2 regions of the Cycloclasticus zancles 78-ME genome follow, and region 1 is predicted to be linked to the other one. Evidence: riboswitches for the same ligand, from Rfam matches in the RefSeq annotation. Region 1 holds a riboswitch; the other holds the start of a gene.
What was found. A riboswitch is a leader RNA that binds a small molecule or an ion and turns the genes downstream of it on or off. The one in region 1 is predicted to bind cobalamin.

Region 1 (7,687 bases):
TTATGTTGCCCCGCTATCGCTAGAATCTCTACTGGCATCAAAGCCAGACATTCTTCTATTAGGACGCTCCAATAACAACACCAACAGCTTAGCGCACCAAATTTTGCAGCACCAGGCCATCCATCGGTATGCAGCGCTCAAACAGGTAAAAAGAATAACCATTCCTGATAGATATTGGAGTTGTGCAGGACCGTCTAGTTTCGCTGCAGCGAGTTACCTACAGCAGCAATTATTAGCGCAACCCCTTTAATACACCCATGCAAACTCGCTTAATGACTAACCATAACGAAACCCGTTTAACAGCAATCTTATCAATGGGCCTGTTAGTGTTAATGGCATTTTCATTAATAATAGGTGAATTAAATATAAGTATTATCAATAGCTTAAAAAGCATTCTTAATAACAATTCCACATTAGAGTCTATTGTATTTGAAGAAATTCGTTTACCCCGCACCCTACTCGCTGTGCTGATTGGCGCGTCATTAGGTTTATCCGGCGCGGCCTTACAAGGCATGGTTAGAAATCCATTAGCCGAACCCGGTGTTATCGGTGTATCAAGCAGTGCCGCCTTGGGCGCAGTGATTGTTTTTTACTTTGGCTTAAGCGCTGTTTTCCCAATGGCATTACCGCTCGGGGGGATAGCCGGTGCTTTATTAGCGGTTGTTTTTCTGTACTTATTAACCGGTAAAAATAGCAGCATGCTCACCCTAATATTGGCGGGCGTCGCTGTTAGTAGCCTTGCAGCGGCCTTAACAGCGTTAGCGCTCAACTTATCGCCTAATCCTTATGCTTCTCTTGAAATATTTTTCTGGTTAATGGGCTCCTTAGCCGAGAGAAGCTTTACACACGTTTGGTTAATTTTGCTGCCAACCCTATTAGGCTGGTGGTTAATGTTAAAAGGACGGCGCGATTTAGATGTACTCTCACTCGGTGAAGACACCGCCCAATCCTTGGGTGTTAACTTGGCAAAGCTTAATCGACGTATTATTTTAGGCGTTGCCTTAGCAGTTGGTTCTGCGGTATCGGTAAGCGGTGGTATTGGCTTTGTAGGCTTAGTAGTCCCCCACTTACTGCGGCCATATGTGGGCTACCAACCCGGGCGGCTATTAATATGCAGCGCACTGGGTGGTGCTATATTACTATTAGCAGCCGATATGCTTGTTCGTTTAATACCGACGCAACAAGAACTTAAAATTGGCGTATTAACCGCCTTATTAGGCGCCCCTTTCTTTTTACATTTAATTTTAAAATCCAGACGAGAGTGGCTGTCATGAGTTTAGTGGCATCAAACATAGCTGTTAGTTTATCCGGCCACAGCATATTAAAAAATATGAGTATTCAGTTTCCAGCAGGAAAACTCACTGGATTAATTGGCCCTAATGGAGCCGGTAAATCCACGCTGATGCGTGCCTTAGCTGGTTTACTGCCGATTGAATCGGGTGTAATACGTTTGGCAGGCAAAGACATTCACGCCTTGCAAGCGCTTGAATTAGCGAAAGAAATAACCTATTTGCCGCAACTCGGCGAATGCCATTGGCCGTTAACCGTTGAACGGGTCGTTATGTTAGGCAGGCACCCGCATAATGATGGCCATCATGCAGACAATTTGAGTTTACAGGCAGTAGAAAAAGCTATTAAAGAAGTGGATATAGAACACCTAATCGGCCGCTCGGTTAATGAGCTATCTGGCGGTGAGCGAGCACGGGTTATGTTAGCCCGAGCGCTGGCCACAGAGAGCCCTATTTTACTAGCAGATGAGCCGATCGTATCGCTCGACCCACGGCATCAAATTGAGGTAATGGCGTTATTGCAAACGCTGGCGAAAAAAGGAAAAACAGTCATTATTGTTTTACATGAACTGCACTTAGCGATGAGGTATTGTGAGAATCTTGTTTTACTGAATAACGGGATAAAAACATCTGAAGGTATCGCCAACGAAGTACTAACGACTGAAAACATGCAGGCTGTTTATGGTGTTGATGCAATTTTTGGCGAGCACCAAGGGAGCCAATGGGTTTTACCTTGGCAGCATAAAAAAAGGGAGAAGGCATAGGCCCTCCCCCTAGTCCATCTAAAAACTGCTAACGAGACTAATTAGCCGGTTGATAGCTTAATGAGAAAAATACATTCGCATCATCTGTGTTGTAACCCGCTACTGTTTCATATTCTTCATTAAATAAATTAGCAACTTTTACTTGTGCTGTTAAGTCCTTGTTTATTTTATAAGCACCCACTAAATCGACGGTGGTAAAACCGGCAAGACGGCGATTGTTTGCAACATCATCAAAGCGACGGCCCGACACAAACACCTTACTTGCAAAACTAAAATCACCAAATGCTTTATTGGCATTCAAGGTAAAGGTTTGTTCAGCACGTCTAGCCAACACATTACCATCGTTTACGCCGCCGCTTTTATTTTCAGGGTCAATCCAAGAAAACTGGCCATCGACATTTATTCCAGCAATATCAGTGGCTGCTTGAAGCTCAAGCCCTTTTATCAATGCCTCGGAAATATTTTGAGGAACCCATAAACTATCCAGTGCAATCAAGTCTTTAATTTTTGTACGGTAAGCACTTGCCGACCACGTAATATCTGCGTGTTTGCCCACTAAACCTAGTTCAAAGGACTTAGAGCGCTCAGCATCTAGATTAGGGTTTGCACCAAATGGAGAATAAAGATCAACAAGGGCTGGCGCAACAAAAGCTGTTCCAAACGATGCGTTTAAGCGTAAATTATTAGAAAGCGACGTACCCCAAGCAATGTTACCCGTGGTATTGCTACCAAACTGCTCATTATCTTCATTTCTAACGGCTAATTGGTAAGAATGCGCACCATATTCACCTAATAATTGAGCAAAAACGGCATTGCTATGACGATTGGTTTCTGTGAAGCCACCCGATTCTTTTATTTTGTCATCTTCGTAGTCATAACCTAACACCAACACGTGTTCATCATTAATTTGAAAGTCATTTTGCAGGCTAAAATGGTCTTGTTGATTATCAGCAAAACTGGCTGCAAATGCTCCTTCGTTATCAGCCTCAATTCTGCCTTGGCTTAAGGTTGCTTTTACAGTCCATCTATCTGACACATCAGCCGTCAACTTAGCACCAAAGGTATGTTGCAAAAAGTCCGTTGTGTTGAAATAACCATCGTATTCACTTTGCCCCTCACTGTATAAGCTAAAAAACTCTAGCTCAGCAGAGTTTGCAAAGCGGTGCCCTGCTCGTATAGAGGCATTAGTGTTTCTATAAGCATCGTCGTCAGGCTCGGTAGCGAAACAACCAATAAATAATGTGCCACTTCGACCATCACAGCTGTTAAAACCATTTGTTTCTGTATAGCCGCCGCTTAAGCTATACCAATTAGATGCATCTCCACCAGAAATGCCAAACGTGGTTTCTTTCGTATCATGCGTACCAAAACCAACCGAAAGATGAGGTGTTAGCTCACCGCTTCCCTTTTTAGTGAAAATTTGAATAGTTCCACCAATAGAACCAGAGCCATATAAGCTTGATTGCGGCCCACGAACCAACTCAATACGCTCAATTTGGTTAAGTGGAATATGCTCAATTTGAGGCGCACCAAATGCATTCGTTGCCAACTTAACGCCGTTTAATAAAACCTGGGTATGGTTAGACTCTGTACCGCGTAAAAATAATGACGTTTGCTTGCCTAAACCACCTGTGTTGGCAATCGTTACACCAGGAAGTCCTGAAATAGCCTCTGCAACCGTTTTATATTGATACTTTTCGATCTCTTCTTTGGTCACAACCGAGACAGAGGCCAATGTTTCATCAGCCGTTTGAGCCGTACGTGTAGCCGTCACAATAAGCGCATCATCACTGGCGAATACAATTGAAGGAGTAAAAGGTATAACGGCGGCAACGCTTGCAGCCAAAAGGGTTTTTTTCATGAGATTTCCTCGTTAGAAGGCGCAGCCCCGCGCCAGTTAAAAGACGCACGTGAGGAAATGTGATGAAGTTGAATAAAGGAAACCAACGTCAGCCCAGTTGCCCACCCGCAACGTACCGGTTTGCCTTTGGCAGGTCTCCGGGCTCATAAGTGGCTAATGTTCTGTTAACCGATGTATCGCCTTCCCATGTTTTGACACAGTGGCTGTTGATACATGTTACTTATATACCGTTGCGGGGGCAGCGTTGGGTTTGATTAAATCGTACCAACTTCCCTTTTAATTAGGCTAAGGCCTAATACCAAAAAGCGTGGGCATTATCTTTGATTTAGTCTATGCTAGTCAAGATGAGCGCTAGGTTAATTAATTGAAGAAAATCAATATCTAATGAATTCGAATAGTATTAAGGTTCTACTTGTTGACGATCATGAGTTAGTTAGAAGTGGTATAGAGCACATCTTGCAATCTGACCCGGATATTGAAGTTGTGGCGATTGGCTCATCGGGTGAAGAAGCCGTTAAATTAGCCGAACAACTCAAGCCAGACGTTATCCTAATGGACTTAAATATGCCGGGTATAGGTGGCGCCGAAGCTTTGAAACGAATATTAAGGCGCGAACCCAGTTCTAAAATTATTGCCCTAAGTGTGTATGACGATGGCCCTATCCCGCATCAGGCTATAAAGTTAGGTGCTAAAGGTTATATCAATAAAGGCTGCGCGGTTAATGAAATGACAAGCGCGATTATGTCGGTTTACCAAGGTAAAAACTACCTGTCCTCTGCAGTGGCAACCAACTTAATCTTCAGTGGGCAAGAACCAGAAAAGAATGTTTTTAGCCAGTTAAGCAGTAGAGAGTTACAAATAGTAACAAAAATTGTTGATGGCCATAGAATTGCAGATATTGCGAATTCATTATCGATCAGCCCCAAAACAGTTAACACGCATCGCTATCGAGCACACGAAAAACTAGGCGTTTCTAACGATATCGAACTTGTTAAATTGGCCATTAATGAAGGTCTGCTAAAAAATTTATAAATTTATAATAATTTCCACTCGTCATTATCGTCATCATAGGGTAAAATTCGCGCTCAATTTGATTGCCTGGGTGGTGAAATTGGTAGACACACGGGACTTAAAATCCCGCGACCTTAACAGTCGTGCCGGTTCGATTCCGGCCCCAGGCACCATTGAATAACAAGGCCTCAGCATTTAATCGTGCTGGGGCTTTTTTATTGCAGTTTCGGATAAACACTCTATTGAAAAAGATAGTCAACACCCTAGCAGGTGCGTAAATATATATATTACTTAAAATTATTCTTTAGGCTAAGTAAGAAGACTATGATGACTTCAGCCCGTTTGATGAAAGCGTACTTCCTGAATTAAAACTTTTGCTGAGTACAAAAAGCTTAAGATGTTTAATTAATGACGGTATAAAGTTTTACAGCACTTTTTTGTTATTTAGTTGTAAATATTTCCGTTCAAACACATCAACTGGCAGTGCTTTATCAAAAAAGTAGCCTTGAACTTTATCAACGCCTAAATTTATACATAAATCTAAATCATCCTGTGTTTCAACACCTTCGGCAACAATTTGAAGCTTTAAAGATTTAAGCATGACAATTAAACCTGATAATAATTTTTTCACTTTTTCTGTTGAGAAATAACTAGGCATTAAAGATTTGTCTATTTTTACAATATCAATAGGAAAGCTATGTAAGTGCGACAATGAAGAAAAGCCAGTACCAAAGTCATCCAGTGATATTTTGCAACCTAAATCACTGATTGCTTGTATTATTTTCACCGTTTTTTCTGGTTCAACAATTAAGGCTGTTTCTGTTATTTCAAATTCAATTAAATTGGCATCGACATTATATTGTTTTATACAGTCGTGAATGACGTCGATTACACTGTCATTTGTTAACTGTACCGCTGATAAGTTAATAGCCATAGTAATTGATTGCGAATGGTTTAGATTTAAATCACTTAATCGTTTTATCGCTTGTTCAATCACCCATTGACCAATATCTAAAATTAACCTAGATTTTTCAGCAATAGGTATAAACTTATCTGGGCTTATTGCTACACCATCGACTTCCCAGCGAATTAATGCTTCTACCCCTGTTAACTGTTGAGTCTTTGGATCCATAACAGGTTGGTAATGCAGGTTAAAATGTTTATTTTTAAGCGCTTCTTTTAACTGATTTTCAATATGAAAATTCGATAAAAACTCTACTTGCATTGCTTCTTCGAAAAACGAAAATTGATTACGCCCTTTGCTTTTAGCTTTATACATTGCTATATCAGCGTATTTAAATAGTTCTTTTGGGTTAACGCTATCATCTGGAGAAATGGAAATACCAATACTCGCTGCTGAAGTGATGATGTGATTATCAATCGTAAATGGCTCACTTAATGCATCTATAATACGTTGTGCAACATGCGTGGCATTATTAGCTGAGTTTATATTGGTTAAGGTTATTGCAAATTCGTCACCACCAAGACGAGCAAATAATTCATTTCCTCTTAAGCAACGATGTATTCGGTTGACTACTTCTATTAATAAGCTGTCACCAATGTCATGTCCATAATTATCGTTAACGTATTTGAAATGGTCGAGGTCAATTAATAATAACGCGAGCGTTGTTTTATTTCTTTCGTTACTTTTTAAATCATTACTCAAAGATTCATCAAAATGATAACGGCTGGATATGCCAGTTAAACTATCTTGTTCTGCAAGTTCTTTAGTGTGTTGATAGCTTTGATAGAGACGTTTTTCTAGATCAGCTCTCGCATGTGAATTAACAATGGCTCTTTGTAATCGAAAAACGTTTATTTCAGTTTTCACAAGGAAATCTTGCGCGCCTGCGTTAATACAGTTAAGCGCTAGTTCGTCGTCTTTTGACGTGCTCATCATTATAACTGGGATGTCATGTCGTTCATGGACGCTTCTCAGTTCAACTAATAACTCAATACCATTACGTTTTGGTAAGTTATAATCGAGTAAAACGGCATCAAATTCCGTTTTTTTTAATTGTTCAAGTCCTTGATCTACTGACTCTACACCCGAAATTTCACACGATATATTGCTGCGCTTTAAAGTCCTTGTAATAAGTTCTCTGTCAACAATATCATCATCAACTATTAGTATATTCATATCTTGACACGCTTTCCAAAGTTAACCAGCTATTAAAATCAGTATAGTTGCTAAGTTTTATATTATTTGGTTTTATTGTTTTTCATTTAGGTAATTGGACAATTTTCCAATAACTATCTAAAACATTCACAATGTCTAAAAACTTTTCGCCTGAATCGCCTTTTATAAAATATCCTGCGATATGTTGTTTGTAGCTTGATAACATATCTTCTTCAGATTTAGAGGTTGTTAATACAAAAACAACTAAATCAGACAAAGTTTCATCTGCACGTAACTGTTTTAAGAACTCAATACCGCCCATTCTTGGCATTTGTAAATCCAGTAAGATGATCAATGGGCGAGATACTTTATTGCTTCTTAATAACTCTAATGCCTCTATACCATCGTAAGCTCTAACGATTGGGTTGGCGATGCGTTGTTTAAGAAAGCCCCGCTCAATTGTCATGGCATCAATATCATCATCTTCAACTAATAATAAGGTTACGTCTTTTGAGTTAGTCTTCATAGTTTATCCTTCCATAATGTCAATATTTATGAATTTGATAGTGGCCAATAAATAGATATCTTTGTTCCGTGTTTACCATCAGAAGTAATTAATATCTTGCCTTTGTAATGTTCGACA
Region 2 (7,687 bases), 310 kb from region 1:
ATGATGATGGTCTTCTTTAAGTAAAAAAGCACTAATAAAATTTACCAGAAGGCCAATAACTGCCACACCAATCGCCGCATTAAATTGTATCACTTGAGGATCAATCAAGCGTTGGATAGAGTCAATCACCATCACAAATGCTACAACAGCCAAGGCAACGGCACTGGCAAAACCACCTAGCACACCGACTTTACCAGTACCAAACGTGTAAGCCTTATTTTTTGCATGCCTACGTGCATAACGATAGGCATATATAGTGATTAAAAAGGCTGCTACGTGAGTGGCCATATGCCAGCCATCAGCTAACAACGCCATTGAGCCAAACACAGTACCAGCCACTATTTCTGCGACCATGGTAATAGCGGTCAATATCAACACATATTGTGTGCGCCGTTCTCCACGTTCATTTTTCAACGAGAAATCATGACTGTGTTTTAAATGATCTAACGTGCGTTCGTGCATACAGTCCCTCATATTTTTGACTTAATCAATGGCGTATTAAAACAAAAATCAATGCCAGCCTTAAACCATTAAGACTAGCACCGACCTTCTCATATTTTAAACGTCCTATGTTTTTCAAACCATGACTATTTGTTCCGGCACAACCCGATTAGGTGATGTAACACACAAATCCTATGAAAACACTGCTCCCTTACTCAACCACTGTAACCGACTGCCTTAATTGCTTAGCGGCTGTGACCATATTGCGTAACGCTTGTTGCACTTCTGGCCAAGCACGTGTTTTTAAGCCACAATCTGGGTTCACCCACAGTCTCTCCAATGGAATCCGCCTTGCTGCCTGCTGCATTAAATATTCTATCTGCTCAATTTTTGGAACATTTGGCGAGTGGATATCATACACTCCAGGACCAATTTCATTTGGGTATTGAAACTGTTCAAAAGCATCTAATAATTTCATGTCTGATCGTGAGGTTTCAATGGTAATCACATCAGCATCCATGTCACTGACAGAACTCATAATGTCATTAAAGTTTGAATAACACATGTGAGTATGAATCTGTGTCTCATTTTTCACCCCTGAGGTGGTAATACAAAAAGCCTCAATAGCCCTGTTTAAGTATTCTGACCATTGTTTTTTTCGCAATGGTAAGCCTTCTCTTAAAGCCGCTTCATCTATTTGAATAATGCGAATACCTGCTTTTTCTAGATCCAGTACCTCATCTCTTATTGCTAAGGCTATTTGTTGGCATGTAGTCGCACGGTCTTGATCATCTCTAACAAACGACCAATTCAAAATGGTCACCGGCCCAGTCAACATGCCTTTAACCGGCTTATCGGTTAACGATTGTGCATAGCTAGCCCAATTCACAGTCATTGCTTGAGGTCTAGACACATCCCCATAAATAATCGGCGGTTTAACACAACGCGAGCCATATGATTGCACCCAACCGTTTTGTGTAAAGGCAAAACCCTGTAGTTGTTCGCCAAAATACTCCACCATGTCGTTTCTTTCTGGCTCACCATGCACCAACACATCCAAGCCTAGCGCTTCTTGCTTGGCAATGACATCAGCAATCTCTTGTTGCATGACTGATTGGTAGTCTGCCTGAGAAAGCTCACCTTGTTTGTAACGTCGCCTGTTTGATCTAATATCGGTGGTTTGTGGAAACGAGCCAATGGTCGTCGTTGGGAAATTAGGCAGGCGCAAATGCTGCTGTTGAAGTTTAATCCGCTCGTTAAAATCTAAGCCTCGCTTTAAGCTTAAGCTTTTCACATTCTCTAAACATCGCTGAACGTCTTTATTATGCACCAGCGAAGAATTTTCTCTATTGCTAATGGCTTCCCTATTACGTGAAAACTCATCGCTTGATAAACAGTTATTATCTAACACCGCGGCTTTTACCAACCGTAACTCGGTAAGTTTTTCTGTGGCAAAAGATAACCAAGATTTAATATCATCCGATAATGACGTTTCAAACGCCAAATTAACAGGCACATGCAGTAAAGAGCAAGAAGGTGCCAGCCATAACTCGCCAGCCCAATGTTGTTGAATAGCTTGTGTCACGCTGACTGTCGCGCCCAAATTGTTTTTCCAAACATTTCGGCCATCAATAATACCGACTGACAACACCTTATAACTGGGCAACCAGTCAATCAGTTGTTGGACTTGTTCGGGGCTTCTAATCGCATCGATGTGCAGCCCTGCCACGGGCAAATCGCAAACAAGCTTTAAATTGTCAGCTAACTCGCCAAAGTAGCTTGCCACCAATAACTTTAGATCGCCTCGTTGTAATTTATGGTAGGCCTGTTCAAAGGCTAACTTCCATTGATCAGGCAAATCGAGGACTAAAATAGGCTCATCAATTTGTACCCATTCGACACCCAGATCAGATAAACGATTTAATATCTCACCATAAGCTGCCAGCAGTTGATCGAGCACGTTTAACTTATCGAACGCCTCGCCCTCTGCCTTGCCAAGCCAAAGAAAACTCAGCGGGCCTAAAATAACGGGTTTAACACGATGGCCTAATTGAAGCGCTTCATTTACCTCATCAAACAACTTTTCAGTGGATAGCTTAAACGACTGCTCGGGCTGAAATTCGGGCACGATATAGTGATAATTCGTATCAAACCATTTAGTCATTTCGCAAGCGCTAACATCACCACCATCAACAGAACGGCCACGCGCCATCCGAAAGTACGTGTCAATATCCACTGCACCACCATCATGCTTAAATCGTTCAGGTATACAGCCTAGTAAGGCGCTCATATCTAGCACATGGTCATACCACGAAAAATCACCCACGGGTATAAGGTCTAAGCCCGAGTCAGCTTGAGTTTGCCAGTTGTTCTTTCTTAATTGTTGGCCATTATTAAACAAATCTTGCGAATCTATCTCTCCTTGCCAATACGACTCTAATGATTTTTTTAACTCTCTTTGCGCGCCAATACGTGGAAAACCTAAATTATGTGTACGAATCATCTTTAACCTCATTATTTTTATGTTGCGAGAAGTATCCAGCAAGCATAGAATTGAATCAATCTCATAATTTTCACCATTAAGTTGAAATAAATTCACCATGATCTTAGAAATTCGACACCTCAGGGCCATTTACACCATTGCCCGCAGTAAAAACCTTAATCAAGCCGCACAAAAGCTTCATCTGACACCATCGGCCTTATCACACCAAATAAAAACAATTGAGAACCACTTTGAAACGACGCTGTTTTTCCGCCAACACAAGCCCCTCGGGCTTACTGATGCGGGGCAACGCTTATTAGATCTAGCTGAGCGAGTATTACCGTTGGTTGAAAACACCGAGCATGAGCTTAAACAAATTGCTAATGGCAAAGCAGGAAGGCTTTTTATTACCATTGAATGTCATGCCTGTTTTGAATGGTTATTACCAACCTTAGAGCAATACCGCAAGCAATGGCCAGACATCCATATTGATATCAAACTCGGTATGAGTTTTAATCCGCTACCGGCGCTGAGTCGTGGTGAAATTGACTTGGTTATTAGTACCGACCCAGTTGATAAACCAGGTCTTTCATTCTTAACGCTGTTTCCGTATCAAGCCTTGTTAGTGATGAATGATCAGCATCCATTGAAAGATAAAGCCTTCATTAACGCAGAAGACTTAGCCGAGCAAACGCTTATTACCTACCCAGTTGAGCGTAGTCGCCTTGATGTATTTAGACACTACCTAGACCCTGCCAATGTAGAACCCGCGCAAGTTCGTCAGGTTGAGTTAACCACAATGATGATGCAATTAATTGCCGTTGGCCAAGGGGTGGCTGCCCTACCCGACTGGTTATTGGATGCGCCAACAACAGCACAGTCATTAATTGGAAAACCACTGGGCGCTAAGGGCATGCATGGGATGTTACATGCTGCTTGCCGTGACCAAGATATTGAAACACCTTACATTAGTGCCTTTATTGAATTAGCACGGGGGTTCAAAAATAAAAAATAACAAGCACTTGTAAATACATTAATTTTACATTATCTTGTTAGCCAATAAATAGTTAAGCACTATATATAGTATTTGAGGGGAATCTGGTTAGAATCCAGAACTGTCGCGCAACGGTGTTGTGAATCTTATATTCACTCAGTCCGATTACCTCTATTTTTTGCCAAGCCTCGCGTTAAGGATTGTAATCAGTGATGTATCAGCCCCGTATTGATATCACTTTTTCCCATTGTTGCCTCGAGGTTTGCCTAATAATCAACCTGAGGATTTAACAATGAACGATCTTTCTGTCGCTTTAACAACAGATCATCCAGCAGCTGCGCAAGCTGTCAACTATCAAGTTATTCGCCGCAACGGGCAACTAACCCAATTCGATGTTAATAAAATTTATATTGCCATCAGTAAAGCCTTATTGGCGGTAGAAGGTGAACATACACAACAATCTAGTCATATTCACGATCTTGCCACTCAACTAAGCAGCCAAGTACAACAGGCTATTGTTAGGCATCTATCGATAAGTGACACCATTCATATCGAAAGCATACAAGACCAAGTGGAATTAGCACTGATGCGCGCCGATTTGCATAAGGTAGCCCGTGCCTATGTTTTGTATCGTGAACAACGATCCGCTGAACGCTCTGCCGAAGAAACAGCTGAACAATCCAGCTGGCAAATTAGCATCCAGCAAGTTGACCAGTCCCTCCAGCCATTTAACGAAGAATCGCTGAGCGACTTAATATCAGAGTGCGCCGAAGGGCTTAATGATATTTCAGTCGAACGAGTAATCAACGAAATTAAAAATAACCTTTTTGATGAAATGCCCGAGTCCGCCTTCCAACAAGCCATTGTTATGGGTGCCAGAGGCTTGATTGACACAGACCCCGACTATAGCCAATTGGCAGCAAGGTTGCTGCTTAATAATTTACGCACCGAGGCATTAAGTTTTACTCACCAACAAACCACCAGCCGAAGCCAAGCGGAGATGCTCACCCACTATCCTGAGTATTTCAAAGCGTATATCAACAAAGCCGTTTCATTAAACTTATTAGATGAAGAATTATCAAGATTCGACCTAGATAAGCTAGCCGAAGCGCTACAAAGTGAGCGTGATTTTAATTTTAGTTACCTTGGTTTACAAACACTCTACGACCGTTATTTCATTCACACAAAAGACACCCGTTTTGAGTTACCACAAGCCTTTTTTATGCGCGTGGCAATGGGCTTAGCAATTAATGAGGTTGAGCGAGAAGAACGAGCGATTGAGTTTTATCAATTACTCTCATCTTTTGACTTTATGAGTTCGACACCAACCTTATTCAATGCGGGAACACCAAGGCCACAACTGTCCAGCTGCTACCTCACCACCGTTAACGATGATTTGGCCGATATTTACTCTTCTTTCAGAGATAACGCCTTACTCTCTAAATATGCCGGTGGGCTAGGCAATGATTGGACGCAAGTTCGTGCCTTAGGCGCTGAGATCAAAGGAACCAATGGCCAATCTCAAGGAGTGATTCCCTTTTTAAAAGTCGCCAATGACACCGCGGTTGCGGTTAATCAAGGTGGCAAACGTAAAGGGGCTGTTTGTGCCTACCTTGAAACATGGCATATTGATATTGAAGCCTTTTTAGAGCTTCGAAAAAACACCGGTGATGAGCGCCGCCGCACCCACGATATGAACACCGCTAACTGGATCCCTGATCTATTTATGCAACGCGTTATCGAACAAGATGATTGGACTCTTTTTTCACCCGACGAAGTGCCCCACCTTCATGCCTTAACTGGTGAAGCCTTTAAAAAGGCGTACCAGCTGTGCGAGCAGAAAGCTCAGCAAGGCGAGATAAAATTACATAAAACCATCAAAGCAGTAGATCTTTGGCGAAAAATGCTGGGCATGTTATTTGAAACCGGTCACCCTTGGATTACCTTTAAAGACCCTTGTAACATTCGCTATACCAATCAGCATGTCGGTGTTGTTAACAGCTCGAATCTTTGTACCGAAATCACCTTACATACCAGTGAGCAAGAAATTGCTGTTTGCAATTTGGGTTCTATCAATCTACCCGCCCATCTACAGGGTAACGAACTGGATCTTGTACATTTAGAAAAAACAATTACCACCGCCATGCGAATGCTCGATAACGTGATTGATTACAATTATTACAGTGTCCCGCAAGCGCGCAACTCAAACTTAAAGCATCGCCCAGTTGGCCTGGGCATAATGGGCTTTCAAGACAGTTTACAACAATTAAAAATACCCTACAGCAGTGAACAAGCGGTTGAGTTTGCTGATAAATCAATGGAGTTAATCAGCTATTACGCCATTAGCGCCTCCTGTAAGTTAGCCGCTGAACGGGGTTCCTACCCTAGTTTCAAAGGCTCTTTATGGAGCAAAGGCATTTTACCGATTGACTCATTAAAAACGCTGGCTGAGCTGCGTGGCCAGTATTTACAAGTTGACCAAAGTCAAACCCTAGACTGGGACAGCTTACGCCAGCAAGTAATGAACACAGGTATGCGAAATAGTAACTGTTTGGCGATTGCACCAACGGCCACGATCTCAAATATTTGCGGCGTTTCGCAATCTATCGAGCCAACCTATCAAAACATGTTTGTTAAATCTAATCTGTCTGGTGAGTTTACTGTTATCAATACTCATTTGGTGGCTGATCTCAAAGAGCTTGGCCTGTGGGATGAGGTCATGATTAATGACTTAAAGTACTACGACGGTTCTGTGCAACACATTGAACGTGTACCTGAAGCACTTAAAGCCCTTTATGCAACAGCATTTGAAATAGATTCGCGCTGGCTCATTGAAGCGGCTGGGCGGCGACAAAAATGGCTTGATCAATCACAAAGTCTCAACCTTTATATGGCTGAAGCATCAGGCCAAAAACTCGATAGTCTCTACATGCTCGCTTGGGCAAGAGGCCTAAAGTGTACCTATTATTTGCGCTCCATAGGGGCGACCCATATGGAACAAAATGATAATCATAACGACGCGACGTCCGAACAAGCACCGCAGGTCTGCTCTATCTTAGACCCTGATTGTGATGCCTGCCAGTAGGCCATCACCTAACATGTAAATTAAGAGGAATTATGATGCTAAATTGGAATGATCCATTTGCGAAAAACTCAAGCAAAGAAAACACATCAAGCAACAAACCCACTGTCAACCAAGCGCAAGCTGCTACGTCTTCACGGCCAGCTAACTCGCCAATTAACCCAGAAGATAAACGGGTAATTAATGGCATGGCTGACATTAACCAACTGGCCCCCTTTAAATATCACTGGGCATGGAATTACTTTATCAATGCGAATAAAAATCATTGGACACCGTTAGATGTCAATATGACTCAAGATATTCATGATTATCAACATAAACTAACGCCCGAAGAGCGCCATGTTTATGAAAATGTTTTAGCTTACCTGACCACCTCGGACATTCTCGCCATGAGAAATATCGGATTGGCGGTGATGGAAAAGATGAGTGCGCCCGAGCTACAAATTTATCAGGCTCGACAAGTGTATGAAGAAGCTATGCACACATGGACCTACCAACATTGCATAGAAACCATTGGGCTTGACCAATCGGAGATTTACAACCGCTATCGCGTTGTGCCGCAAATACATCATAAAATTCAATTGTGTAATCAACGGCTGGGCTCAATTATGCGCCCCGACATTGATTTAACGAATAAAGATGAACTGCAAAACTTTGTCATGGCGTATTTCTTTTTTGCTGCCATTTT

Region 2: another riboswitch for cobalamin. It lies ahead of CYCME_RS08205 (ribonucleoside-diphosphate reductase subunit alpha); the one in region 1 lies ahead of CYCME_RS06750 (TonB-dependent receptor domain-containing protein).

Annotation. Positions count from the first base shown of each region.
Region 1 is NC_021917.1:1,383,471-1,391,157, forward strand. It holds gene CYCME_RS06735 (ABC transporter substrate-binding protein) at 1-250, shown strand, start outside; gene CYCME_RS06740 (FecCD family ABC transporter permease) at 273-1,274, shown strand; gene CYCME_RS06745 (ABC transporter ATP-binding protein) at 1,271-2,053, shown strand; gene CYCME_RS06750 (TonB-dependent receptor domain-containing protein) at 2,091-3,914, opposite strand; cobalamin riboswitch at 4,025-4,232, opposite strand; gene CYCME_RS06755 (response regulator) at 4,299-4,946, shown strand; tRNA gene CYCME_RS06760 (tRNA-Leu) at 5,011-5,098, shown strand; gene CYCME_RS06765 (GGDEF domain-containing response regulator) at 5,350-7,065, opposite strand; gene CYCME_RS06770 (response regulator) at 7,148-7,570, opposite strand; gene CYCME_RS06775 (CHASE domain-containing protein) at 7,597-7,687, opposite strand, start outside.
Region 2 is NC_021917.1:1,697,890-1,705,576, forward strand. It holds gene dmeF (CDF family Co(II)/Ni(II) efflux transporter DmeF) at 1-462, opposite strand, end outside; gene metE (5-methyltetrahydropteroyltriglutamate--homocysteine S-methyltransferase) at 653-2,944, opposite strand; gene CYCME_RS08200 (LysR family transcriptional regulator) at 3,042-3,938, shown strand; cobalamin riboswitch at 3,970-4,109, shown strand; gene CYCME_RS08205 (ribonucleoside-diphosphate reductase subunit alpha) at 4,210-7,002, shown strand; gene CYCME_RS08210 (ribonucleotide-diphosphate reductase subunit beta) at 7,038-7,687, shown strand, end outside.